2 regions of the Bacillus sp. 11B20 genome follow, and region 2 is predicted to be linked to the other one. Evidence: a T-box and tRNA genes for the amino acid it is inferred to sense, from the RefSeq annotation. Region 2 holds a T-box; the other holds one or more tRNA genes.
The links. A T-box is a leader RNA that pairs with one kind of tRNA and senses whether it is charged. The one in region 2 lies ahead of proS (proline--tRNA ligase), so its partner is inferred to be a tRNA-Pro.

Region 1 (14,637 bases), on a different contig from region 2:
GCCAAGCTTCTATCAGGATCAGTTCCATTTGGAACTGGTCTTTTTTGTGCTGATTGAGGGTCATACATCATACTTTATCTTATACCATTTGTTTGATGAAAGATCGTCGCACCTTCTTATGTCCAAGCGTAGCATGTGAAACACTTGAACCTAAAGATGTTCATGGCATAAAACCTTATCTATACAAAACAATAGAGAGACAGAGTATGAGCTTATATAGGCGCATTCCATATATCTTTAATTAAATTGAAGATGTGTAAGCCTATTCGATTTCTATAAATGCTTTACGTCTAAAGAGATACCTATATCATTAAAGTATAAAAATGAAAGACTGCTAATATTTCTAAAGGAATTGAACGTTTTGAAAGAGAATATAGAGAAGAGAAGCTCACCTGCTGAACGTTGAACAGCAGCTGTATGAATAGGTGATATGACGATCTTTTGTTAAAAAATAACGCAATGAAAATTGAAATAAAATTTTTTTAATATAGCCTTTACAAATGATTAAAACCTGTATATAATAATCTTTGTCGGATCGAGAGATTCTTACATAGTGGAGGATTAGCTCAGCTGGGAGAGCATCTGCCTTACAAGCAGAGGGTCGGCGGTTCGAGCCCGTCATCCTCCACCATATTTATTCTTACATAATGTTAGGATAGATAAAGCCGGTGTAGCTCAACTGGTAGAGCAACTGACTTGTAATCAGTAGGTTGGGGGTTCAAGTCCTCTTGCCGGCACCACTTTCATATGGTAAGATAGACAAGTCGCTTTTAAAGCGAGCCATTAGCTCAGTTGGTAGAGCATCTGACTTTTAATCAGAGGGTCGAAGGTTCGAGTCCTTCATGGCTCACCATGTTTCATGCGGGTGTGGCGGAATTGGCAGACGCGCTAGACTTAGGATCTAGTGTCTTTATGACGTGGGGGTTCAAGTCCCTTCACCCGCATTGCCAAATAAAATAAAGAAATCCTGTAATGCGGAAGTAGTTCAGTGGTAGAACACCACCTTGCCAAGGTGGGGGTCGCGGGTTCGAATCCCGTCTTCCGCTTATACCATCCACGCCGGGGTGGTGGAATTGGCAGACACACAGGACTTAAAATCCTGCGGTAGGTGACTACCGTGCCGGTTCAAGTCCGGCCCTCGGCATTATAAATAAGCGCCCGTAGCTCAATTGGATAGAGCGTTTGACTACGGATCAAAAGGTTAGGGGTTCGACTCCTCTCGGGCGCGCCATTAAGATCGGGAAGTAGCTCAGCTTGGTAGAGCACTTGGTTTGGGACCAAGGGGTCGCAGGTTCGAATCCTGTCTTCCCGACCATCTTTTATGGGGCCTTAGCTCAGCTGGGAGAGCGCCTGCCTTGCACGCAGGAGGTCAGCGGTTCGATCCCGCTAGGCTCCACTTTTTAAAAGATTGTTTTGATCATGGCGGTGTAGCTCAGCTGGCTAGAGCGTACGGTTCATACCCGTGAGGTCGGGGGTTCGATCCCCTCCGCCGCTATAAAGGACCTTTAGCTCAGTTGGTTAGAGCAGACGGCTCATAACCGTCCGGTCGTAGGTTCGAGTCCTACAAGGTCCACCATCTATACGGAGGAATACCCAAGTCCGGCTGAAGGGATCGGTCTTGAAAACCGACAGGGGTGTCAAAGCCCGCGGGGGTTCGAATCCCTCTTCCTCCGCCATATTTTTTAAAAAACCATATCATCGCGGGGTGGAGCAGTTCGGTAGCTCGTCGGGCTCATAACCCGAAGGTCGCAGGTTCAAATCCTGCCCCCGCAACCAAAATGGTCCGGTAGTTCAGTTGGTTAGAATGCCTGCCTGTCACGCAGGAGGTCGCGGGTTCGAGTCCCGTCCGGACCGCCATTTTTCAAAAGAATACTTGGCTCGGTAGCTCAGTTGGTAGAGCAACGGACTGAAAATCCGTGTGTCGGCGGTTCGATTCCGTCCCGAGCCACTTTTATAAAAATATTCATAGTATGGCGGTTGTGGCGAAGTGGTTAACGCACCAGATTGTGGCTCTGGCACTCGTGGGTTCGATTCCCATCAATCGCCCCATACATATTTTTGCGGGTGTAGTTTAGTGGTAAAACCTCAGCCTTCCAAGCTGATGTCGTGGGTTCGATTCCCATCACCCGCTCCATTTGTATATCTGTTCATGGGCCTGTAGCTCAGCTGGTTAGAGCGCACGCCTGATAAGCGTGAGGTCGGTGGTTCGAGTCCACTCAGGCCCACCATGATCTTCCGCAGTAGCTCAGTGGTAGAGCTATCGGCTGTTAACCGATCGGTCGTAGGTTCGAATCCTACCTGCGGAGCCAAATGGAGAAGTACTCAAGTGGCTGAAGAGGCGCCCCTGCTAAGGGTGTAGGTCGCGTAAGCGGCGCGAGGGTTCAAATCCCTCCTTCTCCGCCATTGATCTGGCCCGTTGGTCAAGCGGTTAAGACACCGCCCTTTCACGGCGGTAACACGGGTTCGAATCCCGTACGGGTCATTTTTAAAAGAGATCTTGTCAAAGATCTCTTTTTTGTTTTCTTCAAAACGAAAGACCGCTATCATGGCGGTCTTTTTTTACATATTCATGGAATAGATCGTATAAGACAAGTATGTCGCAAAGAAGCCCCATAAGACATAAGGGATCAGTAAAATTGGAACGACTTTGCTTAGTTTACGTGAGACGATGACAAGTGCAAGTGCTGTCAGTGCAACGAGCAGGCAGTCGATCGTAGCCACAAACAAATCCTTTTGTGTAAATTGAAAAAAGCTAAAGGCTTGATTGAATACGTAATTTAAAAGGAAAAGAATCCAAAATGGTAAAGTGATTTTTTGGAATCCATATTTTCCATAAATGATCGCTGCGGACAATGAGATGAGTGCAAATAAGACAGCCCACACAGCACCAATCACACCGCCACCAGGTGTCCATTCTGGTTTATTTAATGCGTCATACCATTCTCTGTCGATGGGGAACAAAAATCCGGCAATAGAGAATAGTGCGTATGTAATAAAGAAGACGACAATCGCCCAAATGATACTTTTTCTAGCCATCAAGAATCTCCTCCAATCAAATTCACTCTTAAAGTGATTTCCCAATCATTACATGATATAAACATAAAGCCCCCAATATGAGGGGACTAATGATTTTCTTCTGTATAAGGTTCTTCCTCGTACGGTTTCAAGTCACCAAATACTGTCATGACACCTTCTTCGTCTAATGCTTCTTCATAGGCCTCGTGTGCTTTGTTCGGATACACCTTGCTTGCTTTTCCTTCAATATCAGCAGCTGCGAATCCTTCGTAGTCCTCCACATAATCTTCATCTTCTGATTGTGTATACACATCATCGTATGTCAAAGGTGGGAATTCCATATCAGACGGGGTATCAGAGTTTCCGTAGCGTTCTACGTCTTGGTAGGCATCCTCTCCGTCGTACGCAGCACTTTCTTCATTTTCAAATTGTCCAGCTGGCGGACTTAATAAATCCTCTTCAATCGGACGGTTTTGTGAAACGGTCTGTTCTTTTGAGTGCTCTGTGCATGTGACGGCAGTAGGCAAGGCTTCTAAGCGTTCCTTTGGAATAGGGGCCTTACAGACCTTGCATAGTCCATAAGAGCCGTCTGCAATGGCTTGAAGTGCTTCATCGATATCTAACATATGTTCATGTTCCAAGCTGTTTAAAGCAATATCTTTCCCACGCTCGAACAGCTCTGTCCCTTGATCGCCCGGGTGGTTATCATAGGCAGACAGTTCTCCGACTGAATCGTAAGGAAAGGATACTTTCTGTTCATCGTCATGGCTTTTGGCTTCAAGTTCTTTTTTTTCATCGAGAAGGCGCTGCTTCAAATGATGTAATTCGTCTTTTGACAACAAAGCGATCATCCTTTCATATCAAACATATTGTTAGTATGAGCAATTTTGTATGTAAGACTAGTTCCAATTTGAAGCAATTCCTAATTAAAAAACGCCTGCGGCTGCAGGCGTTCTTTGTTACGCGATATAGTATTGTAAGATCAAAGCGATCGTCAGCAGAAAACCAAAAAATGTATTGGTTTGAGCTGTAGATTTCATGGCATTCATTAATTCAATCGGTTTTTCTTTTTGCTTAAACTCTTTAATGGCTGTATAGGCTTTTGGCACACTGAGTAAAACAAGAAGACTCCAAAGACCGACGATATCTGTGAAGATATAAACAAAAATGAGTACATATGATACCAAAAACATGGAAAGTAAAATGTTCACTGCAGCTTTACGTCCAGCAAGGATGGCAAGTGTTTTTCGTCCATTTTCCTTATCCCCGTCTAAATCACGGATATTGTTCGACAGTAAGATGGCACCAACTAAAATAGAAATTGGTAGTGAGACGAGAACAGCTTTAGACGTCAGAGTGCCTGTTTGGATATAAAAACTTATCAGGATAATCCCTAATCCCATAAAAGCACCTGAAACAAGTTCTCCAAACGGTGTATATGCAATTGGTACAGGGCCGCCAGTATAGAAATAGCCTGCTGCCATACAAATAAGTCCTATTAATGCAATCCACCAGCTAGACATCATGCAAATATAGACCCCAAGTAATAAAGAAAGTGCAAATAGTGCATAAGCGAGGCTGAGGACTGTCTTTGGCTTCACACCGTTTCTTACAATGGCTCCGCCGATGCCGACAGATTTCTCGTTGTCCAGCCCGCGAACATAATCAAAGTACTCATTAAACATGTTTGTTGCGATTTGGATAAACATAGATGCAAACAGCATGGCTAAAAATAGCCCAACATGTATTTGACCACTTGGAAGTGCTAAAACAGTTCCTAAAGTAACGGGAATAAATGCCGCTGTTAGTGTATGCGGTCGTAGTAAATTCCACCAAATTCGCCAGTTTTTATCAGGCTTTATTGGTGAAAGCTGATCTGATATCGATTGATGCTGCATAAAATATACTCCTTTAAATAAAAAAATACGTACACGTCCAAATTCCAGTTTAGCAAAGTTCAAAAAGGTGTCAATATATTGATGCGATGAATCGGGAAAAAGATGTTTGCTAATCGTTGCCATATCGAAGGAAAGCTTGATTTTAGAACGGTCCTGCCATTTTGCTTTAGATGCTCTCGTTTCAATAAGCAAGAGCGAAAAAATCTTGAAAGCGTGATATAATAAGGATTCGAGGTTTTAGAAGCTGTTTTCTTTACTAAGTTCATCTGTTAAGGTTTATAATAGAAAAGCAGGTCATTCGACATATTCGAATGTTCATGTATTTTTTCATTATGTTTTTATTTTTTATGTAATTCATGGATTTTGGAGGAATGTATCATGGTGACAACAGTGCAAAGTACTTTCCGGCAGGAAGCGCTTGCGACATTAGAAGAAGCGAATAACGTCAACCATGCTGTTTTGATAAGCTACTCCAGAAGAGTTGACGATCTGGATCCTCTTGCCTTTTTCCAAAGCGGCGAAGCGGATTTTTTAGGCGAGCGGTTTTTTTGGTCTGATCCAGAAAGCCAAATGATTTTTTCTGGACTTGGCAGAGCGGCCGTCATTAAATCATCTGAGCAAGGCAAGGAACGATTCGATATAGTCCATCAAGAATGGGAACAGCTCAAGCAGCACATGTTCCATTTTCATGATGAAAAGGAGTTAAAGCAAGCGGCTGTTGGTCCGCTTTTATTTGGAGGATTCTCGTTTGATCCGTATGAAGAGAAGGCGCGTCATTGGGAAGCATTTGGCGAGGCTCATTTTTTTGTGCCATCGATCATGCTGACTGTCTCAAAAGAAGGCAGTTTTCTTACGATCAATGAGTGGAAGCAGGTGGATGGGAACGTTCATCAGCTTATTCAGGAATTAGAACAAAAAGCCTCTCGTTTCGAGACATTGCCAGTTCGGACTGGTGGACAAGCTGAACTTGTTCATGTGGAAGAGCTGGATGTGAAGGAATGGATGAAGGCGATCGAAGAAGCGACAGACCACATTCGTGCAAACGAATATGAAAAGGTTGTTTTAGCAAGAGAAGTCTTGCTTCACTATAAAAATCAAATTGAACTCGCTCCACTATTAGCGGAATTATTAAAGCATCAAACAACGAGTTATGTATTTGCGGTTGAACAGGGAAGACAAGCATTTGTCGGAGCCACGCCGGAACGCTTAGTGAAAAAAAGCGGAGGAGAGGTCTTTTCCTCCTGTTTAGCAGGCTCCATTGTTCGCGGAAAAGATGAAGCGGAGGATCACGCATTAGGCGAGGAACTGCTGCATGATGAGAAGAATTTGATTGAACATCAAATTGTTGTCAATATGATTGAGCAAGCATTTGAAGCGAATTGCCTTCACGTGCATAAACCAAATCAACCAAGTCTTTATAAAACAAAAAACATTCAGCATTTGTTTACACCGATTGTGGGAGAAATTAAAAGCAGCTGTTCCCTCTTTTCATTAATTGAGCAGCTCCATCCGACGCCGGCACTAGGCGGATATCCAAAGGAAATGGCGGTTGAAGTGATTCGTGAAATCGAACCGCTCAAGCGCGGCTGGTATGCAGCGCCCGTAGGCTGGATTGATTCTCAGGATAATGGAGAATTTGCTGTAGCCATTCGGTCAGGTCTTATTGAGGAAGACCGTGTTCGTTTGTTCGCTGGCTGCGGAATTGTAGAGGATTCCCTTGCAAAGCAGGAGTATGAAGAAACACAAGTGAAGTTAAGACCAATGCTGTCTGCTCTTGGAGGTCATCCTATTGAATAATCACATCATGACAACATATATAGGCAGATTGATGGATGAATTCGTCCAAGGTGGTGTGAAAGAGGCAGTTGTCTGTCCTGGTTCTCGATCAACTCCGCTTGCGATGCTGGCCCTTGCTCATCAAGACATCCATGTCCATGTTTTAGTGGACGAACGGTCTGCTGCTTTTTATGCGCTTGGTCTTGCAAAAGCAAGTCAATCACCAGTGCTGCTTATTTGTACATCAGGTACGGCAGCTGCTAACTTTTATCCAGCCGTTGTAGAGGCGCATTATTCTCGTGTACCTCTTATTGTTTTAACTGCTGATCGGCCGCACGAATTGAGGGAAGTTGGGGCACCTCAAGCGATTGATCAGCAATTCTTATTCGGTAAGTTTGTTAAATGGTTCACAGACTTAGCATTGCCGGAGGACAGTCAAACGATGCTGCGTTATGTTCAGGCGGCAGCTGCGAGAGCAAATCACATGTCGATGCAGGAGCCAAAGGGGCCTGTTCAGGTCAATGTACCTCTGAGAGAGCCATTGCTTCCTGATCTGTCTATTGATCCTTTCGCGCGAGAAAAAGAGGATACGAAAAAGGTATTAGCATCAGGTCAGGCTTTCCCTAATGATCGGGTGATGTCTGAAATCGCGACCGTCATGAACGAATCCAAAAAGGGACTGATTGTGGCTGGTGAACTTCATACACAGGAAGAAAAAGAGGCGGTTTTACGCCTTTCGAAAGCCCTGCATTTACCTATTTTAGCTGACCCGCTTTCTCTTTTGCGCAACGGGCATGAAAATGAAGATCTCATTATCGATGCGTATGATTCTTTATTAAAAGATGAGGCATTACAGCAGCATCTCTTACCGGATATGGTCATTCGTTTTGGACCGATGCCTGTATCTAAGCCTTTATTCAAGTGGCTGGAAAAACATGCGGAAGTGAAGCAGATTGTTGTAGATGCTGCCGGAGGTTTCCGTGATCCTGGGTTAAGTGCTTCATACGTCATTGAAAGTACTGTCTCTGCTTTTGTAGAAGCAGTATTAAATCAAGCAGTACAACGTAAAGAGACAAGTTTCTTAAACCGATGGCAGAATGCTAATTCTTCATTCAGAACGAATGCAGCCAGCTATTCAGATGAGGATTTGTCCTTTGAAGGGAATGTGTACCGTCAGCTTCAGCACCTCTTGCCAAAGGAGAGCGTCCTTTTTATCGGAAATAGTATGCCGATTCGTGATGTAGATACATTTTTTGAAACTCAGTCCAAGCCTTTTCGAATGATGGCGAATCGCGGAGCAAATGGCATTGACGGCGTTGTGTCTACAGCACTTGGCACGTATGCAGCTTTGAAGCAGCCTGTCACTTTGGTCATTGGAGATTTATCATTTTACCATGATATGAACGGTCTGCTTGCAGCTAAGCTGATGGACATTCCTTTGACAGTTGTTTTGATAAACAATGATGGGGGAGGTATCTTTTCTTTCCTTCCGCAGGCGTCTGATGAACCGTATTATGAAAAGCTCTTTGGAACGCCGACAGGACTGAATTTTGAGTATGCATCGAGGTTATATGGGGGAACCTATTCGAAACCCGCAACGAAACAAGAGTTGCATGATGTGTATATGGCGCATATCGATGAACCTGGGCTTCATTTAATTGAAATTGAAACAGATCGTCATTCCCGTGTAGACAAGCATCGTCAAATGATGGATGACATATTGGAAGAAGTGAAAAAAGAATGCCTTCTCTCATCATAAGAATGCGTGATGGGGTAGCGTACGAAGTGGTGGATCAGAACCCATCGGCAGCAAATGCCACATTATGCTTACACGGCTTCACTGGAAGTGCAGCGTCTTGGACGTTCTTGAATGCTAATTTGGAGAATACAAGACTGATTCAGGTCAGCTTGCTCGGACATGGGCGTACGGACTCGCCAGAAAGTGTGAGAAGATATGCGATGTCTCAGCAGCTGGCAGATCTTGCAGAGATTTTAAACCAATTAAAGCTTCACAAAGTGAATATTCTCGGATATTCTATGGGAGGGCGTATTGCTTTATCATTTGCCACTCGTTATCCAGATCGTGTCAATAAATTGATCCTTGAGAGTACGTCTCCAGGGCTTCGCACTTTTAAAGAGCGGATGGCAAGACTGAAGCATGATCATCAGCTCGCCCAAAAAATCAGGCATGAAGGCTTAGTGAAGTTTGTGGATTTTTGGGAGAGCATTCCTTTGTTTGCTTCGCAGAAAGCTTTATCAGCGGAAAAGCAGGCTCAACTGAGAGAGGGAAGACTCAAAGCGAATCCTCTTGGGCTTGCTCGCAGCTTAGAAGGAATTGGAACAGGTTCACAGCCCTCTGTTTGGAAGGCATTAAAGCATATTCATTTGCCTGTTTTGCTCATTTGCGGAACGCTTGATGAAAAGTTCTGCCATATCGGCAAACGTATGCAGCAGGAGCTGAAAGGAAGTCAATTCATTTTGGCTGAGCATGCTGGGCATACAGTTCATGTGGAACAACCACATTTTTTTGGTAAAATAGTAAGTGAGTTTATTTTAGCGCAAGATTAGAGGAGGAAATATTGATGGCTATTGAATGGCAAACTGAGCGTCAGTATGACGAAATTTTATATGAAACGTATAATGGGATCGCAAAGATTACGATTAATCGTCCACACGTACATAACGCGTTTACCCCAAAGACTGTTAGTGAATTAATCGATGCATTTTCACGAGCTCGTGATAATTCAGAAGTTGGTGTGATCGTACTTGCAGGTGCTGGCGGAAAAGCATTCTGTTCTGGTGGAGACCAAAAAGTCCGTGGCCATGGCGGTTATGTAGGAGACGATCAAATTCCACGTCTAAATGTATTAGACTTACAGCGTTTGATTCGTGTCATTCCAAAACCGGTTGTTGCGATGGTTGCAGGTTATGCAATCGGAGGCGGACACGTTCTCCACATAGTATGTGATCTGACAATTGCAGCAGATAATGCGATTTTTGGACAAACAGGTCCAAAAGTAGGCAGCTTTGATGCCGGTTACGGTTCAGGCTACCTTGCACGTATTGTCGGCCATAAGAAAGCAAGAGAAATCTGGTACTTATGCCGTCAATACAATGCACAAGAAGCGCTTGATATGGGACTTGTTAACACAGTTGTCCCATTAGATCAGCTTGAAGAGGAAACAGTAAAGTGGTGTGAGGAAATGCTAGAAAAGAGCCCGACTGCTTTACGATTCTTGAAGGCTGCATTTAACGCAGATACGGATGGATTAGCTGGAATTCAGCAATTTGCAGGAGATGCGACACTTCTTTATTACACAACAGATGAAGCAAAAGAAGGACGCGATTCCTTTAAGGAAAAACGCAAGCCGGACTTCGGTCAGTTCCCGCGTTTCCCTTGATTCAATGATATTAATGAACAACAGCTTAGTGCATCAGACTAAGCTGTTTTCTTTTACGAAAAGGAGGTGTCTCATGATGAAGCAACCTAATTGGCTGCTGCACCGTGCCTATTTAACACCAGATCGAGTCGCACTTATTTATCAAGAGAAAGAGTGGACATTTCACGAATTAGCTCAAGAAGCGGACGAGCTTTCAAATAGACTTGCACAGGCATCATTGAAAAAAGGGGAAACAGTTGCGCTTTTGATGAACAATCATCCTCACATGGTGATGCTTGTACATGCGTGTTTTTTATTAGGATTAAAAATCGTGCTATTGAATAATAAGCTGACAAAAGCTGAAAGGCGCTATCAGCTAGAAGATGCAAAAGCAGCGGCGTTATTAACGGAATCTATTTATGCGAGCGATCATGAGGGTGATTTACCCGTTTATACAATGGAAACTTTACCTGAACCAGGGAAAGGCCATGAAAAAAAGATCGAGAGCGAATTTGATTTGAATGAAACAGCAACCATCATGTATACATCTGGGACAACAGGACGTCCAAAAGGTGTAGAGCAAACGTTTGGCAATCATTTTCATAGTGCTGTTTCCTCTGCATTGAATATGGGTCTCAGAGAGGATGACCGCTGGCTCATTGCCCTGCCTCTTTTTCATATTAGCGGTTTATCTGCCTTATTTAAGTCTGTAATCTATGGAATGACAGTCGTGCTTCATCAGAAGTTTGACGTTGATGAAGTAAAGGATTCTATTGAACGGCATCGTGTGACGATGATTTCTGTTGTGCAGACGATGTTATCTCGGTTATTAAGCAGACTAGAAGAATGTCCGTCTTCTTTGCGTTGTCTTTTATTAGGCGGAGGACCTGCGCCTTATGCGATGCTCCAAGAAAGCAAAGAGAAGGGCTTTCCTGTCTTTCAATCGTACGGTATGACAGAAACCTGTTCACAAATTGTGACGCTTGCACCTGAATTTAGTGTAGAGAAGCTTGGGTCAGCGGGAAAACCTCTTTTTGGGTGTGAGCTGAAAATTCAAGATGGTGATCGCATTTGCCGTCCTTTTGAGCATGGCGAAATTATGGTGAAAGGTGCAAATGTGATGAAAGGATACCTTTACCGTGAAGAAGCGACCGCGGCTGCCTTTCATGAGGGCTGGCTGAAGACGGGTGATATTGGCTATGTGGATGAGGAAGGGTTCTTATTTGTGCTTGACCGCCGTTCAGATTTGATTATTTCTGGCGGAGAAAATATTTATCCTGCGGAAATTGAAGCGGTGCTTCTAACACATCCGCATGTAAAGGAAGCCGGAGTAACGGGTATGTATGATGATAGATGGGGAGAGGTACCGGCTGCTTTCCTTGTAACAGATGATAAGATACCGGAGAATGAGCTCTATGCTTTATGTGAGTCGCATTTAGCCAAATATAAATGGCCCGCCGCTTTTCACTTTGTGGATGAGCTCCCAAGAAATGCGTCGAATAAATTGCAAAGGCACAGACTCAGATCAAAGGGGTTTTCAAATGATTCAAATTGAACGAGTAATTTTATATCATGTCACGATGAAGCTTAAACAACCATTTACAACAAGTCTTGGAACCATTTCAGAGCGTGAGTTTATTATTGTTGAAGTAAAGGATCAAACAGGATTGACTGGATGGGGAGAGGTATCTGCTTTTTCTTCTCCGTGGTATACAGAAGAAACAATTGAGACTTGCTATCATATGCTGAGGGCTTTCTTTATCCCGAACGTGCTGACACGCACCTTTACACATCCTTCAGAAATACCGGACAGTCTGTATCAATTTAAAGGCAATAGGATGGCCAAAGCAGGCATTGAAGCGGCTGTTTGGGATATTTATGCGAAGCGTGAGAATAAGTCTTTACGCGATGTATTAGGCGGCACAAAAGATAGAATACCATCTGGTGTTGTGGCGGGGTTAGGCCCTATTGACGATATGCTTGAGCAAATTCAGCAATTTGTTGATCAAGGCTATCAGCGGGTGAAGGTAAAAATTAAACCGGGACAAGATATTGGACTTCTTCAAAAGATCAGAGAGTCTTTTCCTGAGCTGCCATTAATGGCAGATGCAAACTCTGCTTATGAATTAAAAGATATTAGCAAGCTTAAGCAGCTCGATGATATTCGCTTATTAATGATTGAACAGCCTCTAGCTGCAGATGATATTGTGGACCATCGCCATTTGCAAAAGCATTTAAAAACGCCGATTTGTTTAGATGAAAGTATTTGTTCTTTAGATGATGCCAGAAAAGCTGTAGAGCTTGGCAGCTGTCAAATTATTAATGTGAAGCCTTCACGAGTTGGCGGACTGACAGAGGCTCTTAAAATTCATACGTTCAGTAAGGAGCATAAAATTCCGTTATGGTGCGGGGGGATGATTGAAACAGGTATTTCCCGCGCGCAGAACGTGGCACTTGCTTCACTTCCTCAATTTACAATTCCCGGTGATATTTCAGCTTCGTCAAAATTTTGGGAGCAGGATATCATTTTTCCTGAAATTAAGGTTGAAAATGGATTTATTGAGGTGCCTCGCTCGCCAGGAATGGGCGTGGAAGTTGATTACCAAGCGCTCCGTTCGTTTTCAGATAAAATCGACGTGTTTACAAAACATGATTTTGTGAGATAAAAACGAAGAAATCACCTTTTGCTTATCCAATAGAATGGATGTATAGTGAGGGAAAGTTTTTCCTTCCTGTCTGAACAAAAAGAAAGAGCGGTGAACCGCTCTTTCTTACTCTTCTACCAGCTCGCTGTCATAAGCAAGCTGTCCGATATACTGATGCATTTCATTGGGCATGTTTGCTGCATGTCCATATTCATAATCCCAAAGGTTTAAAAAGGAGTGAGCGGCTTGATGGAATGCGGCTTCATCCGCGTCATGAATTTCGTCAAAAAACGTTTGAAGCAGCCGATCGTGTTTCAAATTGAAGCGCCTCCTTTAATGAGACTTAAAGATCTTGTGGTTTAAACGTTTTACAATCCGTTTCTTCACTTTTCTCAGCCGTATTTCCTGTGTGGCTGACGACATAGATTGCATCTGCACCACAGCGGTTTCCAGTATTCCAATAGGAACAGTTATTGACTTCACAAAGGATTTTTTGACTCATACAGATGACCTCCTTTTGAGTATGTCTTTCATCTATAATGTAACCGAAATGAAGCTCGTCCATTCATGTTAATCTTCCTGACGAATATAGCGCTTATCCTTCATAAATAATTTCCAGAAGAAATAGAACCCAGGAAATAAGATGATAAAACCTACAATATAGGTGATAAATAATGCCCTAAATGTGACAGGGTCTGTAAATCCAGACATAATTGTAATATCTGGATAGGCCATGTAAGGCAAGTGAGCACGCCCGTACACATAGCTTGCTAAGAAATATTGAATGGTAATCGCAATGACGGCAAGGCGTGGTCTCCCTTTCCGATGCTTAAAACGGCTGTTTGGTAAAAATAGAGCTAGTCCTGCTAGCAGGAACATTAGGAGAGATACAAGAAGAATAGGGATGTTCTGCATCATTTTTGTGAACAGCCAATTCGCCTCGCTTCGTAATGTCAGCATGATAAAAAAGGCCATCATGAGTGAAAGTGGACCTGTAATGAGCGCCCCTCTTCTATAAATGCTGTAAGCTTCATCTTCATTAGCTACATTAGAGAAATCAGCTAAAAGCAAGGACGAAAGAAAAAGGGTACTGAAGATGGCAAAGCCGACAAAAGAATAAACATTTGCACTTGTAAAAACCAGTCCAAGATCTAAAGAGTAGACGTTGTTCTCCTGAAAGATAAATCCACCATGGGTAATTGGGAGAACCATGATCAGGATGGACGGAATGATAAAGCCGCTGATCCCTGAAATATAAGTCACCGCTTTTCGGTATTTCTTAGGCAGTGAATGAGAAAACACGAGAAACCCGCTTCGTAGTGCAAGAAGCAATAAGATGATGCTGCCGGGTATTAATAAAACGGTACCAAGTACAAAGGTCGCACCTGGAAACAGGCTGAACAATGCGACAACGATGGCCACAATAAAAACGTTTGTCACTTCCCAAGTTGGAGAAAGATACTTATTCGCGATATTAGCTGCCTTTGTTTGTTCTCTATTCATATAAATCATCGACCAAAATCCTGCGCCGAAATCCATTGATGCCATCACTGCATAGATAAAAACGAATCCCCATAAGATGGTGATTGCAATGAGCGCATCAGTTGTAACATCCATTTGCATCAAGATCGCTCCCTTTTTAAGATTCTGTTAACCGTAGGTCTTCTTCAATCGTATGTTTCCTAAAGTAGTACGTCAGCACAATAACGGTTGCTATGCCTAAGATGAGATAGACAATGGCAAAAAGGATAAAAAGTGTCCCGATCGAGCCAGATGATGTGACAACCTCGGAGGTTTTGAGCATTCGATAAATGACCCATGGCTGACGGCCTGTACAAGCAAAGATCCAGCCAAATTCAATAGCCAAAAGGCTAAGAGGCCCGCCGAATAAGTAAAGAAAAAGAAGCCACTTCGGAAATTTTT
Region 2 (14,637 bases):
CTTTATATCCCTCCTCTTCTCGGTGTGATGGCATTATCAGCACACGAGGTTTCAGGGATTGGCGCCATTCAAGTGCTTTTTTCGACGCTGGGTGGTGTACTGGCGTATCGGAAAAGCGGATATTTACATCGCTCGCTGATTTTATATATGGGAAGCAGTATATTGGCGGGCAGCTTATTAGGCAGTTATGTATCACATTTTATGCCAGAGAAAGGGATGAACCTCGTCTATGGATTACTTGCCATTGTGGCGGTTATTCTCATGCTGATTCCGAAAAAAGGACAGCGTGCAGACGCAGAGGGTGAAGTCACTTTTCATAAAGGACTGGCATCAGGTATTGCCTTTGTAATTGGCAGTGTTTCCGGGGTATTAGGCGCAGGCGGTGCATTTATTTTAGTGCCTGTCATGCTGTCTATTTTAAAAATTCCTGTACGGATGACGATAGCGTCGTCACTTGCGATTACATTTCTTTCTGCTATAGGCGCATCGACTGGAAAGGTATTGACGGGTCAAGTCATGCTTCTTCCTGCGATTGTGCTGATGGCCGCAAGTTTGGCAGCCGCTCCGCTTGGTGCTAAGGTCGGTCAGAAAATCAACGCCGTCTATTTGCAATGGGCACTTGCTATAATGATTACAGCGACAGCGGTCAAAATTTGGCTGGATATTTTATAAAAGAAAGACCAACAGAGCAAACGTGTTGGTCTTTTTTATTTGACGTCATCGTGCTCGATATACGTTTCTAGTGCGGGGTGGTACTCTTTTTGATAATGAAGGTTGGGACATGTTTTCACGACTTTGCCTTGCAGGGCATTGGACTTTGAGACTTCTAATGCTGTTCTACATTTAGGACAGCGTTCGGCAAAGAATGAGGGCCAGCGTTTCATATATCACCACTCCAGTTAAAGTCTTAAAAACCGATTATATTAATATGGATTATAGGGGATCATGCAGGTGAGGTCAATGGGTGTTTGGGTCTTTTTAACAAAAAAAGAAGCATCCTGAGATGCTTCTTTATCGTTCATATTCTTAATAGGCTTTCGCCCAGAACACCATATCAGATGCAGGCTTTCCGCAGCAGACACATGTGTCAGAAATGGTTTCCTGTTCAAATGGGATACAGCGTGAGGTCGCACCTGTTCTTTCTTTAATATCGTTTTCACAGGCTTCGTCACCGCACCACATGGCTTTAATCAATCGGTTTTCTTCTGCAAGAATTTGCTCAATGTCTTCGATTGTGAGGGCTTGTGATGTTTTTTCATGTAATCGTTCCTTCGCCTTTTCGTACATGGTCCGCTGAATGTCTTCAAGCATTGCTGTGATGGTTTGTTCAAGGGCATCTAATGTGACGGCTTGCTTTTCACCAGTGTCTCGTCGTGCGAGCATCACCTGTCCTTTTTCGATATCCTTTGGTCCTACTTCTACACGTAGCGGAATACCCTGCATTTCACACTCGTTGAATTTCCAGCCAGGCTGTTTATCGCTTGCATCGATGTCAGCACGTGCGATGCGGGCGAGTCGATCCTTTAATTCATAGGCATGATCGAGGACACCTTCTTTATGAGAAGCGATTGGCACGATACGCACTTGGGTTGGCGCAATATTTGGCGGGAGGACAAGCCCTCTGTCGTCGCCATGCACCATGATCATAGCGCCGATAATTCTTGTTGTGAAGCCCCATGAAGTCTGTTGGACATGCTCTAGTTTTCCTTCACGGTTTAAAAATTCAATGCCAAACGCCTTTGCAAATCCGTTCCCGAAGAAATGAGAAGTGGCAGTTTGGAGCGCTTTTCCATCATGCATCAAGCTTTCGACTGTATAGGTGAAGCGAGCGCCGGCGAATTTTTCCTTCTCTGTTTTTCTCCCTTTAATGACAGGAATGGCAAGGAGATCTTCGCAAAGAGAAGCGTAAGTGTGAAGCATTCTTTCTGTTTCTTCAATCGCTTCTTGCTCAGTCTCATGGCACGTGTGTCCTTCCTGCCATAGGAATTCAAGGGTTCTAAGGAAGGGACGTGTTGTCTTTTCCCAGCGGACGACATTGGCCCATTGGTTATATAGCTTTGGTAAATCGCGGTAGGAATGAATAATGTTTTTATAATGCTCAGCGAACAGCACTTCAGAGGTTGGTCTGACGCAGAGCCTTTCTTGTAATTCGGATTCACCGCCATGTGTGACCCACGCCACTTCAGGAGCAAAGCCTTCGATATGATCTTTTTCCTGCTGCAGCAGGCTCTCTGGGATAAAGAGCGGCATATAGACATTCTCATGACCCGTTTCTTTAATCTGGCGGTCAAGTTCGTCGCGAATATTCTCCCAGATTTTAAAGCCGTACGGCTGAATGATCATACTGCCTCTCACGCTTGAATAATCGACGAGCCGCGCCTTTGTGACAACATCTGTATACCATTGGGCAAAGTCGTCTTCCATGCTTGTAATTTTCTCAACAAATTGTTTCTTTGACATTGCAGGTTCCTCCTTTTTAAAAATCAAAAAAGCTGTACTTTAAGTTAGGGACCATTCCTGGTGGTACCACCCTAATTTAAAGCACAGCTTTACACTCAATCATGATAACGGTATGAACCGCTGTATGAAACAGAACTAAATCGGCAGGTTCACTTGAAGATGTCAGTAGGAACTTCTCAGCACCGTTCCCTCTCTGTTAAAGATCGATTCAAGCTACTATTCCAGATCTACGTTGATCCTTGTTCGTTGATTTTTCATCAGTTTACCTGTAAATGGGGGAGAAAGCAAGTTGTTCTGATTCCCTTTTTGGCTCCTTTTGCTTAAGGATTGGAATGGCAGTATTTTTCTATTTTTACAGCTTGCGAGTTATGAAAGGCTATGCTAATATATTTGAAGAAAAAAATAGACTTGTATAACCTCAATAATATGGTTTGAGGGTTTCTACCAGGATCCGATAAATCCTGATTACAAAAGCGCGCTTTCCTTTTTTGTAATCAGGGTTTTTTTGTTTGTCTGCACCCTGTATCAAAAGTGAAAGCGATGATATAGAGAAGGGATGTTAGACATGAACTGGAGAGTATATTTATTAGCCGTTTCTACTTTTGCGGTTGGATTAGTTGAGCTTGTGGTCGGGGGCATTTTGCCAAGCCTTGCAGAGGATTTGAATGTGTCTCTGGCAACAGCGGGGCAGCTCATTACGGTATTTGCGATTGTGTATGCCATTTCAGCACCCGTGCTGCTGACTGCAACAGCCAAAATCGAACGAAAGCGTCTTTATTTAATCGCGTTATTGGTGTTTACATTAGGAAATGTGTTCACTTATTTTAGTTCGACCTTTGCCCTTGTGATGATCTCACGGGTATTGATCGCAATGAGCACAGCGCTTGTGGTGGTGTTATCTTTGACGATCACTGCCAAATTAGTGGAACCAGCGCATCGTGCAAAAGCATTAGGATTGATTTTTATAGGAATTAGTTCTTCACTTGTTCTCGGTGTACCGATCGGTATTTTTATTACAGAGAGCTTTGGCTGGAGAGTGATGTTTTTAGGAATCAGTATTCTTTCTGCCATATCGATGGTGCTGATCTATTTTCTATTGGAAAAAATGCCTGTTGAAAAAGTCACGCCTCTTAGAGAGCAGATTCGTTCTTTAGGGCATCCGAAAATTTTTAGTGCACACCTGATTAGTTTGTTTATGCTTGCAGGACATTATATGCTTTATTCTTATTTCACGCCATTTCTGATGGAAGTTCTGCATATGACCCCGTTTTGGATTAGTATTTGTTATTTGGTCTTCGGGCTTGCGTCTATAGGCGGGAATGGGTTTGGCGGCTGGCTGAGTGACAGACTGGGTTCAGGGAAAGCCATTTTGCTTGTGACAATAGCGTTTGCGGTTGTCATGTTTACCATTCCTTATACAGCGGGTGTGTTCGCGCTCTTTATGGTGATGGTTGTCCTTTGGGGTGCGCTCAGCTGGGCATTGACGCCTGCTTTGCAGAGCTATTTGATTCAAACAGATCCGGTCACGTCGGATATTCAGCAGAGCTTAAATACATCGGCCTTGCAAATCGGCATTTCGATTGGATCAGCGGTTGGCGGAGTCATGTTTACGATGACCGGTTCATCTGTTGATCTGGCTAAATTCGGTGCTGTGTTTGTACTGATTGCCTTTAGCTGTGCGGTGATTTCGCTTAAGAGACCGCCGCTTTATATGGATCGTCAGCATCATGCTGAATAGAAGACAAAGGGCTAAAATCAAGATCATTTTAGCCTTTGTCAACAATCTATGGCTGCCTAAAGATAGGCAGCTTTTTTATGTTCATTTCAAATTCAAAATACCATTCTATTCAAAAACGGCCATTTCGCTGATTGGTTGGAAGCCGGCACGTTGGTAAATATTTTTGCCGTCCGCTGATGCTTGTAAGATGACACACTTTTGTTTATTCTCTGTCTGGGTTAGAAGGTAATGAAACATGTCACTGCCAAGTCCTTTTCCGCGGTGTTCTGCCCTTGTTATGACATCATAAATACCGTAGCTGTCGTTTGTCTCGAATAATAAGCCTGTTGTGACCGGCTTATGGTGTTCATATCCCACGAACATGCGGGCTTTTGAGTGTAATGCTTCAATCGAAAAACGCTGGAAATAAACTTCTAAGGCGGCGGCCTCAGTCGACCCTTTGAATAGTTCAATAAAGATATGTTTGTAATCAAAGAGTGTCTGCTCATCAAGTACTTCCTTGATTGTAAGTGATGAGGATGTGACTGGATCAATATCACCTGTATGCTCAAGCATCATGATGGTATTGCGTTCGACCTCTTGAAGCTCATATTCCTTCAATAAGTCAGCCCAATCAGGATGGAGTAAATGGTGATCGATCCATGTGCTGAAGATGAGTTTCTGTGACCGCATGTGTTCAATGGCTGCTTTCACTTTTTTCGGATCTTGGATTTGAGCTGATGTGGGTAAGAGCAAATTGAACGTGTCAGTCGATATATGAGTATTGGATAGAACGAAATCGTCAGTTGAGAGAAAGGTTCCGTTCACAGCAGAAGAAAACAGGTGTATCTTTTCTTCTAATTGGCGAATGGCCATTTGTTGTTCGGGTTTCATTTAGCTCACCTTTTCATTATGATAAATTGGATGATATCATGATTATAGCATGTGACAGGATGAGGGGAATCTAGTAAAAAAGTACATATGTAATTTTCGGGTCTGTTGACCTATTATTTTACTCGCGTCGACATTTCTTTTGACTCCTTTCTTAATTATTAGTACCATTTTATTAACCAGTTAAGAGTGGAGGTTCAGATGGAAACAAAAGAGCAGATTGTATTAAAAGCGATTCAAGATCTGATTATGCATAGGGAAAAGAGACGGAATGATCCAACAGACCCACTGATTACCACGACTGATACACTCAAACAAGAATGGACACTCACACAGCTTCACATTTTATCCATGATTCAAGCCAATCCAAACGAATCAAATAATACATTTCTATCTCAACAACTGAAACTATCAAAGCCAGCAATTACAAAGGCCGTGAAAAAACTAATTGAAAAAGGCATGGTGGACTATTGTCACCGGCAAGGGGATAAGAAATCTGTCTATTATTCTTTGACCGAGGAAGGGCAGCAATTGGCTGCGTTGCATGATGAACTACATGATAAAGCCGTCACGTCTTATTTAGAATTTCTCCATCAGTTTCATGAGGATGAATTACAAGTCATTGAGCGCTTCTTAAAGGCTTGGAAAGAAAAGATATAGATAAAAAACCGAAACCATCGCACAAAAGGAGATGATGGTTTCGGTTTTTTTATGGTAAAATTAACATATATTAACGTTGTTCTTGGCCGTGATGAAAGGGAGGAAGCCTCATTGGAGAAAGAAATGATAGAAAATTATAAAAAATACGCATTCATCATGCCATTCGTGGGATTGTTTGTCAGCTTGCTATTATTTGTTTACTTTTTTGGCATCACAGGAGTTGAAGGATCAATTTGGGCTGCTGCTTTGTATTGTGCTCTGCCCTTTTTGGTGAATACGATATGTTTCTTGCCTGTCTGTATTTATTTTAAAGTCAGCAAAAAAAGTGAGGAACATACATGATTGTCGTCAGTGCTTGTCTTGCTGGGTTGAAGGTTCGTTATAATGGCAGCCATCGATTAGATCAGCGTATTGAAGAGCTTGTTCAAGAGGGAAAGGCAGTCACAGTTTGTCCTGAGCTGCTTGGCGGTTTCTCCACGCCAAGACCTCCCGCGGAAATCATTGGCGGAGACGGACATGATGTATTACAGGGTCTCGCCTCCGTGATTGATGTGCATGGAACTGATGTCACGGAGATGTATGTAAAAGGTGCGACGGCCACGCTGGAACAGGTTCAGTCTCTGAAAGCGACAGCAGTTGTGTTAAAAGAGTACAGCCCTTCCTGCGGCAGCCGGATGATTTATCGCGGTGATTTTAACGGCAGGACAAAAACTGGGGATGGTGTGACATCCGCCTTGCTAAAACAGCATGGGATTCGGGTTTTCTCTGAGGAGGATGATTGGATTTCGCTGTTTTGATAGGTGTGGTGAATAGAAGGAGGAGTTAGATTGAAAAAGTGGATCATTGGTTTAGTCGTCATTATTTTATTAGGAATTGGTCTTTATTTTATAATCAATGCAAAAACATACTCTTTTGATGATGTGGCCTCAATTGATCAAAACAAGGTGACTTCGATTCAAATTGAGCATGATAATGAGCGTGTTATGGTGGAAAAGAAAGAGGATATTCAAAAGCTGCTGAAGGAATTTTCAGGTGTGAAATTAAAGAAAACGAATGAGGTTAAAAAAGCCTCAAAAGAGTCTTATTGGATTAGAGTGTATGAGAACGAAAAAGAAATTTATGGATTTGTCTTTTATGATCAAAGCTTTTTAGAGATATATGATTTTTCTAAAACAAAAGATCAAACCAGCGAATATCAAATCGTTGACGCCAATCAAGTTGATATGGGAAAATATATCAAATAACTCAGTCAGAATGTCATGCATGATCAATAGAAAATTCGGGTATAGTGCTTGGTAAGTAAAAAGGAAGCGGAGGTTTGTTTGATGAGTGGATTAACAGATACAGTCACATTAGCAAACGGAGTAAAAATGCCGAAGCTAGGCTTTGGTGTATGGCAAGTAAAAGATGGAGATGAGGCTGTAAATGCCGTCAAAGACGCTCTTGAAGCGGGCTATCGCAGCATTGATACAGCAGCAGCCTATCAAAATGAAGAAGGGGTAGGCAAAGCCATTCAGCAATCAGGCATCTCTCGCGATGATCTATTCATTACGACGAAGGTCTGGAATAATGATCAAGGCTATGAATCAACACTCGAAGCCTTTGAAACAAGTATGAACAAGCTGGGGCTAGATGTATTAGACCTTTATTTAATTCATTGGCCTGTTGAAGGCAAATATAAAGAAACATGGAAAGCGCTAGAAAAACTATATAAGGATGGACGCGTTCGAGCGATCGGAGTGTGTAATTTCCATCAGCATCATTTAGAGGATTTATTGGAAGAGGCAGAAGTTGTGCCAATGGTGAATCAAATCGAGCTGCATCCGAAGCTGACGCAGGAGCCTTTACGAGACTACTGCAAATCGAAAGGAATTCATGTAGAGGCGTGGTCGCCATTAGGAAGCGGGAAGCTTCTAAACCATCCTGTTCTTCAGGATATCGCGAAAAAACATGACAAGTCAGTAGCGCAAGTGATTCTTCGCTGGGACTTACAGCACGGCATTATCACCATTCCAAAATCTGTGACGAAGAGCCGAATCATCGAAAACACACAAGTCTTCGATTTCGAGCTGTCCACACATGAGATGGGTGTCATTGATCAGCTCAATGAAGATGAGCGCACAGGTCCAGATCCAGATAACTTTAATTTTTAATCGAAAGAAAAGCACAGGTGCGATGCCTGTGCTTTTTTATTTGCCTTCATGTGTAGACATTTTTTGAGGTTGAAAGGTCTCAATGATTTGAATGGCGTCGATAATCTTTTCTTTATCATAGTCTCCAATCAAACAAAAGGTTTCATTTTTACGTGCAGCATGGTTTGCCACTGTAAGTGCCGCCTCGTCCAGCTGAGTTGTAATACCAAGATCGCGCATATTTTTAGGTAATCCAAGTGTTTGGTAGAGTTCAAGTAATTCCTCTACCTCGGACATTCGGTTTTCTGCGGCAAGCTGGACAAGGATGCCATAAGCCACTTTTTGTCCATGTAACACATGATGCGTTTCTTCAATAAATGTCAATCCATTATGAACGGCATGGGCTCCTGCCATTCTTCCATAACGTCCCCCATAGCCTCCGACTGTTCCGGCTAACGTAATAATCGTATCTGTCACATCTGCAAATGCTTGTGAAAATTGACCTGTTTTTAAGCTGTTCACCGCTTCTTCACTATGAGAAAGAAGAATGTCTCGAACATATACAGCCTGCTTTAATGCAGCATGCACCATGAGCGGCAAGGCGCTTTTTGTGTTACGAATAATCGCTTCCGCTTCATACCATTTTGCCAGCGTATCACCAATTCCGCTTTGAAGGTAGGAAAGAGGAGAGGAAAGCAAAAAAGTATGGTCAATTACGGTGAGGTAGCTGGATCGTTTATGATAATCTACTCTCATGAAATTGCCCTTTTCATCATAAATGACGCTGAGTGGTGTAGAAGCAGCACAGGTGCCGGGAATCGTTGGTACCATGATAACTTCGATTTGAAGAGCATCTGCAACTGATTTGGCGGTATCTAAAATCGTTCCGCCTCCGATGCCGATAATCACATCTGACCCGTTAAGCTCTTCTGCGATCCGTGTGACCGCATTGGGTGAACTGTATCCTTTGTGCTGAATGACAGGCCACTCGGCCGGCAGCTTTGTGTATTGTGAAAAAGCTTGGTATGAATCATATCCTGTCACCACAGCAGGTGACTGAAACGCAGATACAAGGGAATCTAGTTCATGATATATTCCCTTTTGAGAAATAAATTGGTTAGGACCACTTCTGACAATATCTTCTGGCTGGATCATGGATCATCAATGCTCCTTTACTACATCATATTATTCATAAATCATCTCATTTTACAGAAAGTTCTGTCAAATAAATATAAGAAGAAAGGCCCTTCCGTTTTATGGAATTAAGCCGCCGACATTGCCTTTAGGTATGTATTTCCTGTATGATAAAGAATGGTATGTTTTGATTAAATTTAAGAGGTGTTTATATAGATGGAAAAACAATATCGCGTTTTACTTTACTATCAATATGTCCCCATTGAGGATCCAGAGACGTTTACAGCAGAGCATTTAGCATTCTGTAAGGAGCTTGGTTTGTTAGGCCGTATCCTCGTATCAGCAGAAGGATTGAATGGAACTGTTTCTGGAACCATTGAGCAAACGGACAAGTACATGCAAGCGTTAAAAGAAGATCCGCGCTTTGCGTCTATGCCGATCAAAATTGACGAAGCAGATGGTCATGCATTTAAGAAAATGCACGTCCGCCATCGGAATGAACTAGTGAACCTTAGCCTTGAGGATGACGTGAATCCGTTAGAATTAACGGGGAAACATCTTAGCCCGGTCGAATTTTACGAGCAAATGCAATCACCTGATACTGTTGTGATTGATGCACGTAATGATTACGAGTTTGATGTGGGTCACTTCAGAGGGGCAGTCCGTCCTGATATTGAGACATTCCGTGAATTACCTGAGTGGATTCGTGACAATAAAGAGATTCTTGAAGGAAAAAAAATCCTGACTTATTGCACAGGCGGCGTACGCTGTGAAAAATTCTCCGGCTGGTTAAAGCGTGAAGGCTTTGAAGATGTCTCTCAGCTTGACGGCGGAATTGTCACTTACGGAAAGGACCCAGAAGTACAAGGAAAGCTATGGGACGGTCAATGCTATGTGTTTGATAATCGCTTAACAGTACCAGTGAATCAAACAGAGCATGTGGTTGTTGGAAAAGATTTCTTCACTGGTGAGCCTTGCGAGCGTTATGTGAACTGTGCGAATCCTGCATGTAACCGCAAGATGATTGCCACTGAAGAGAGTGAGCATAAGTATATGCGCAGCTGCAGTCATGAATGCCGCACAAGCGAACGGAACCTGTATGTGAAACAGCACAATTTATCTGAAGAGGAAGTTCAAGAAAGACTAGCTGTCATTGAAAAAGAACAAGCGATTTCACAAGGATAGAGGGAACCCCCTCTATCCTTTTTTTCTATACATGGCGGGGTTTAGAAGGGAGAGGAAGTCATTTCCTCTATCTTTTTTGTTTTGTTTTTTTCAAAATAAGGGTAAAGGTAGTTATTCAGTCTAATAGATTGAACAGTTGAAAAAGCGCTTTCTTTTGAAATAAGCATGTTCGACTATTTCAGAAAATGAAGAATTGAGAGATAATATAACAGGCGAAAAAATGAACAAGGGTAAAGGTTCATTAGAAGAAATATTTGCCAGTAATATGAAAAGTGAGCTGCTTTGAAAGAGAGATGCTTGCTTGACACATGCTCTGTAATTTAATCGAAAGGTGTTATGAACATGAATCATTTGCATCGTAGGATGGGAACTTTCGCTTTAATGATGGTAGGTCTTGGCTCAATCATTGGTTCAGGATGGCTCTTCGGTGCTTGGCGAGCGGCTCAAATCGCCGGCCCTGCTGCTATTTTATCCTGGCTGATTGGGATGGTTGTGATTTTATTTATCGCTTTGTCTTATAGTGAACTCGGATCGATGTTTCCAGAGGCAGGCGGAATGGTGAAATATACGCAATATTCACACGGATCTTTTATTGGGTTTATTGCAGCTTGGGCGAACTGGATTGCCATCGTTTCTGTCATTCCTGTTGAGGCGGTTGCTTCTGTCCAGTACATGAGCTCGTGGCCTTGGGAGTGGGCAAAGTGGACAACCCATTTGGTTACAAAAGGGGTGTTGACGACAGAAGGGCTTATGGTTGCCAGTGTGCTTCTTGTGATTTACTTTCTGCTGAATTATTGGACAGTTGGGTTATTTTCAAAAGCGAATACATTCATTACCGTGTTTAAAATTGTCATTCCAGGATTAACAATTGGTGCGCTCTTATTCGTAGGTTTTCATAGTGAGAATTTTACTTCTGGAACAAGTATTGCCCCTAACGGCTGGGCGAGTGTGCTGACGGCTGTTGCGACATCAGGGATTGTGTTTGCCTTCAATGGCTTCCAAAGCCCGATTAATATGGCCGGTGAGGCAAAAAATCCAGGCCGGTCGATTCCAATCGCCATTGTCGGATCGATTTTTATTGCAACTGTGATTTATGTCCTTTTACAAGTCGCCTTTATCGGTGCTGTTGATCCATCTATGATTGTGAATGGATGGGGCCATTTGAATTTCAACTCGCCATTTGCGGACCTTGCCATTGCACTTGGGATTAACTGGCTTGTTCTGATTTTATATGCGGATGCATTTGTGTCACCTTCTGGTACAGGCATTACGTATACCGCAACGACGTCTCGTATGATTTATGGAATGGAAAAAAACAAATACATGCCAAGTGTGCTTGGCCGTCTGCACCCTATTTACGGCGTGCCTCGTCCAGCAATGTTTTTTAACTTAGCCGTATCGTTTATCTTTCTGTTTTTATTTAGAGGCTGGGGTGTGCTTGCTGAAATTATCTCTGTCGCAACGCTCATTTCTTATTTGACTGGACCAGTGACCGTCATGACGCTGAGAAAGACAGGGACAGATTTATATCGACCGCTTCGAATAAAAGGACTCAGCATCATTGCTCCTCTCGGTTTTGTCTTTGCCTCATTGACGCTGTATTGGGCAAGATGGCCGTTAACAGGTCAAGTGCTGTTCATTATTCTCATCGGTCTCCCTATCTATTTTTACTATCAAGCAAAAGCGAAGTGGAAAGGCTTCGGCCGCAACTTTAAGGCGGGTGCTTGGATGGTTGTGTACCTGCTTGTGATGATGACGATTTCCTGCCTTGGCAGTGACAAATTCGGGGGTTATAACGTCATTCATTATGGCTGGGACATGGCACTGATTACAGTGGTTGCTCTGCTATTTTATATGTGGGCACTCAAAAGTGGATATGAAACAGAATTTTTAGAAGATGCGAAAAAAATTAATGATGAGCTGCGTGCTTCTCAGAAAGAAGCTGCGGCAACCAAAGAATAAAGAAACGGCTGCCTGAACATTGCGGGCAGCCGTTTTTATTTGGATGAATGATGCATCACATGCTGCTTCAGCCAAGTGATGACGCCGCGCAAAACGGCAGCTGTGACAAGTGAAATGAGCACATATCTCCAAAGCTGACCTAAGCCTTGTCCACTCAGCCAGAACACGATGCCTAGAATGATGAGGGTGAACATGAGAAAGAATAAAAATGATGCAGACCAGAAAAAAGCCTTCATAGAAGGACACCTCCTCTGGAGTAATGTATGCAGGCTGATGCACGATCAGACCAGTAATGATGAGGTAGAATAATTTATGAATTATATTGCAAAAGTCAGATAAAAACACCAAGTGATTTGACAGTTGTGTTAAGATGAGAGCATATTTTGAGTAAAGTTGTTGGTGATAGACGGAGGTGTTTGGAAATGCAGATTCAAAAGGTTCTAAACAATAATGTCATTAGTGTCATAGATGAACAAGGGAAAGAAATCGTCGTCATGGGCAGAGGCATTGCTTTCAAGCGACGTCCCGGCGACCCGGTGGACGAAGCGTTAATTGATAAAGTCTTCCGCCTAGAGGATCATTCCGTTCACGAGCGGATGAAAATGCTGCTTCAAGAGGTTCCGTATGATGTGGTCAAGGTGACGGAGGAAATGATCCAATATGCACATACAAAGCTGAACCGAAGATTAAATGAAAGTCTGCATGTATCGCTGGCAGACCATATTCATTACGCCATCGAACGGTTGAAGAAAAATCATCTGATTGAGAATTCGCTGATTTGGGAGATTAAACGCTTATACAAAGATGAATTTCTTGTGGCAAAGGACTGTCTTGAGATGATTGAAGAGCGTCTTCATATTGAACTGCCTGAGGATGAAGCAGGATTTATTGCGATGCATATCATTAACGCAGAGCTCAATGAGGATATGAATACGACGGTCAATATTACAAAGGAAGTCAATGCTATTCTCACCATTGTGAAATATCATCTCAACATGGAATTTGATGAAGACTCACTCAACTTTTATCGTTTTCTCACGCATTTGCGCTTTTTCGTTCAGCGTTTGATTAATGAAACACTGCTTGTCAGCGAAGATCAGGACTTATATCAGCTGATCAAAGTGAAATATCCGAAAGCATACGATTGCGCAAAGAAAATCGCAGAATATGTCTATCAAACCTATCACCGAGATCTCACATCAGAGGAGATGCTGTATCTATCAATTCATTTGAATCGACTGATCAAACGAGAAAAATAATGATAGATTTTAAAAGAAAGCGTTGACATGAGAAAAGGTGAGTGGTACTATTTGCTCATAAACATAAAAGAATACGGTTTCACAATGATCGTCTTAGAGGATTGTGACTGTTCGGCAGGCAAAACCTAAACGTTCACTAAAAAAGCGCAACAGCAAGCTGCGACTATTTTTGGTGCCCGTTTAGGTTTTTATTTTGCCCAAAAACGTATTTTTTTCAAAAAAAGGGGGTTTTTGTATGAGTCATCGTCAATTAGCAGAAGACATTATCAAACACATTGGCACAGAGAAAAACGTTCATTCATTGGTGCATTGCGCTACAAGACTTCGCTTCACTTTAAATGACAGATCAAAAGCAGATAAAGCGGCCATTGAAAAATTAAATGGTGTCGTCACAGTCATGGAAAGCGGCGGCCAGTTTCAAGTGGTCATTGGCAATACCGTACCAGAGGTTTATCGAGAAATTGGAGAGTTTACGAATCTATTAGAGGATTCCTCTGCTTCATCTGCAAAATCAGGTGAAGAGAGCACAAGCCTTTTCGGAAAATTCGTCGACATTGTATCGGGGATTTTCACACCACTTCTCGGTGTCATGGCGGGTGCAGGTATTTTAAAAGGTCTATTAGGTATTTGTATCAATGCGAAATGGTTATCTCCTGAAGATACGTCGTATCAAATTTTATTTGCTGCGTCTGACAGCTTGTTCTACTTCCTGCCATTATTGCTCGCATTCACTTCTGCTAGGAAGTTTAAAGCGAATCCGTTTGTCGCTGTGACGATTGCAGGTGCACTGATTTACCCAACCATTCAGGAATTGTCAAAAGGCGGCGGAGATGTGACCTTCTTCGGAATTCCAGTCGTCTTAATGTCTTATACATCGACGGTCATCCCAATCATTTTGGCAGTGTTTGTCATGGGATATATCGAACGTTTCTTTAACAAAGTCATTCATGAAAGTGTCAAAAACTTTATTACACCACTCATTTTACTTGTCACGGTTGTTCCGCTGACACTCATCGTATTCGGACCATTTGGTGTGTATGCAGGGAACGGCATCGCAGCTGTTTTACTAAAAGTATTCTCCTTTAGTCCTACACTTGCAGGTGCTTTAATTGCGATGGCTTGGCAGATTCTTGTCATCTTCGGTATCCATTGGGGACTTGTGCCAGTGATTTTAAATAATATCGCAGTCCATGGGAAAGATCATATCAAGCCGGCAACTGCGCCAGCTGTATTCTCA

Region 1: it has a tRNA-Pro gene. The T-box ahead of proS (proline--tRNA ligase) is inferred to sense a tRNA for this amino acid. The anticodon was not compared.

The regions. Positions count from the first base shown of each region.
Region 1 is NZ_JBLZWZ010000008.1:886,239-900,875, reverse strand. Features, by position in the region: rRNA gene rrf (5S ribosomal RNA) at 1-7, shown strand, start outside; tRNA gene ACN6NB_RS14090 (tRNA-Val) at 556-631, shown strand; tRNA gene ACN6NB_RS14085 (tRNA-Thr) at 665-740, shown strand; tRNA gene ACN6NB_RS14080 (tRNA-Lys) at 778-853, shown strand; tRNA gene ACN6NB_RS14075 (tRNA-Leu) at 862-944, shown strand; tRNA gene ACN6NB_RS14070 (tRNA-Gly) at 975-1,046, shown strand; tRNA gene ACN6NB_RS14065 (tRNA-Leu) at 1,059-1,144, shown strand; tRNA gene ACN6NB_RS14060 (tRNA-Arg) at 1,155-1,231, shown strand; tRNA gene ACN6NB_RS14055 (tRNA-Pro) at 1,239-1,315, shown strand; tRNA gene ACN6NB_RS14050 (tRNA-Ala) at 1,324-1,396, shown strand; tRNA gene ACN6NB_RS14045 (tRNA-Met) at 1,422-1,495, shown strand; tRNA gene ACN6NB_RS14040 (tRNA-Ile) at 1,500-1,576, shown strand; tRNA gene ACN6NB_RS14035 (tRNA-Ser) at 1,584-1,676, shown strand; tRNA gene ACN6NB_RS14030 (tRNA-Met) at 1,700-1,776, shown strand; tRNA gene ACN6NB_RS14025 (tRNA-Asp) at 1,781-1,857, shown strand; tRNA gene ACN6NB_RS14020 (tRNA-Phe) at 1,876-1,948, shown strand; tRNA gene ACN6NB_RS14015 (tRNA-His) at 1,974-2,049, shown strand; tRNA gene ACN6NB_RS14010 (tRNA-Gly) at 2,061-2,134, shown strand; tRNA gene ACN6NB_RS14005 (tRNA-Ile) at 2,152-2,228, shown strand; tRNA gene ACN6NB_RS14000 (tRNA-Asn) at 2,235-2,309, shown strand; tRNA gene ACN6NB_RS13995 (tRNA-Ser) at 2,313-2,403, shown strand; tRNA gene ACN6NB_RS13990 (tRNA-Glu) at 2,411-2,482, shown strand; gene ACN6NB_RS13985 (TspO/MBR family protein) at 2,560-3,036, opposite strand; gene ACN6NB_RS13980 (TraR/DksA C4-type zinc finger protein) at 3,123-3,857, opposite strand; gene ACN6NB_RS13975 (1,4-dihydroxy-2-naphthoate polyprenyltransferase) at 3,975-4,913, opposite strand; gene ACN6NB_RS13970 (isochorismate synthase) at 5,292-6,710, shown strand; gene menD (2-succinyl-5-enolpyruvyl-6-hydroxy-3-cyclohexene-1-carboxylic-acid synthase) at 6,703-8,448, shown strand; gene menH (2-succinyl-6-hydroxy-2,4-cyclohexadiene-1-carboxylate synthase) at 8,430-9,257, shown strand; gene menB (1,4-dihydroxy-2-naphthoyl-CoA synthase) at 9,272-10,090, shown strand; gene ACN6NB_RS13950 (o-succinylbenzoate--CoA ligase) at 10,164-11,624, shown strand; gene menC (o-succinylbenzoate synthase) at 11,611-12,735, shown strand; gene ACN6NB_RS13940 (hypothetical protein) at 12,841-13,032, opposite strand; gene ACN6NB_RS13935 (DUF1540 domain-containing protein) at 13,058-13,216, opposite strand; gene ACN6NB_RS13930 (cytochrome d ubiquinol oxidase subunit II) at 13,285-14,331, opposite strand; gene ACN6NB_RS13925 (cytochrome ubiquinol oxidase subunit I) at 14,354-14,637, opposite strand, start outside.
Region 2 is NZ_JBLZWZ010000005.1:51,755-66,391, forward strand. Features, by position in the region: gene ACN6NB_RS01120 (sulfite exporter TauE/SafE family protein) at 1-672, shown strand, start outside; gene ACN6NB_RS01125 (hypothetical protein) at 708-884, opposite strand; gene proS (proline--tRNA ligase) at 1,027-2,460, opposite strand; T-box leader at 2,504-2,699, opposite strand; purine riboswitch at 2,849-2,948, shown strand; gene ACN6NB_RS01135 (MFS transporter) at 3,026-4,198, shown strand; gene ACN6NB_RS01140 (GNAT family N-acetyltransferase) at 4,304-5,071, opposite strand; gene ACN6NB_RS01145 (MarR family transcriptional regulator) at 5,270-5,728, shown strand; gene ACN6NB_RS01150 (hypothetical protein) at 5,840-6,070, shown strand; gene ACN6NB_RS01155 (2-thiouracil desulfurase family protein) at 6,067-6,525, shown strand; gene ACN6NB_RS01160 (DUF5301 domain-containing protein) at 6,556-6,972, shown strand; gene ACN6NB_RS01165 (aldo/keto reductase) at 7,054-7,881, shown strand; gene ACN6NB_RS01170 (iron-containing alcohol dehydrogenase family protein) at 7,918-9,015, opposite strand; gene trhO (oxygen-dependent tRNA uridine(34) hydroxylase TrhO) at 9,211-10,179, shown strand; gene ACN6NB_RS01180 (APC family permease) at 10,522-12,141, shown strand; gene ACN6NB_RS01185 (hypothetical protein) at 12,177-12,377, opposite strand; gene licT (BglG family transcription antiterminator LicT) at 12,564-13,400, shown strand; gene ACN6NB_RS01195 (beta-glucoside-specific PTS transporter subunit IIABC) at 13,636-14,637, shown strand, end outside.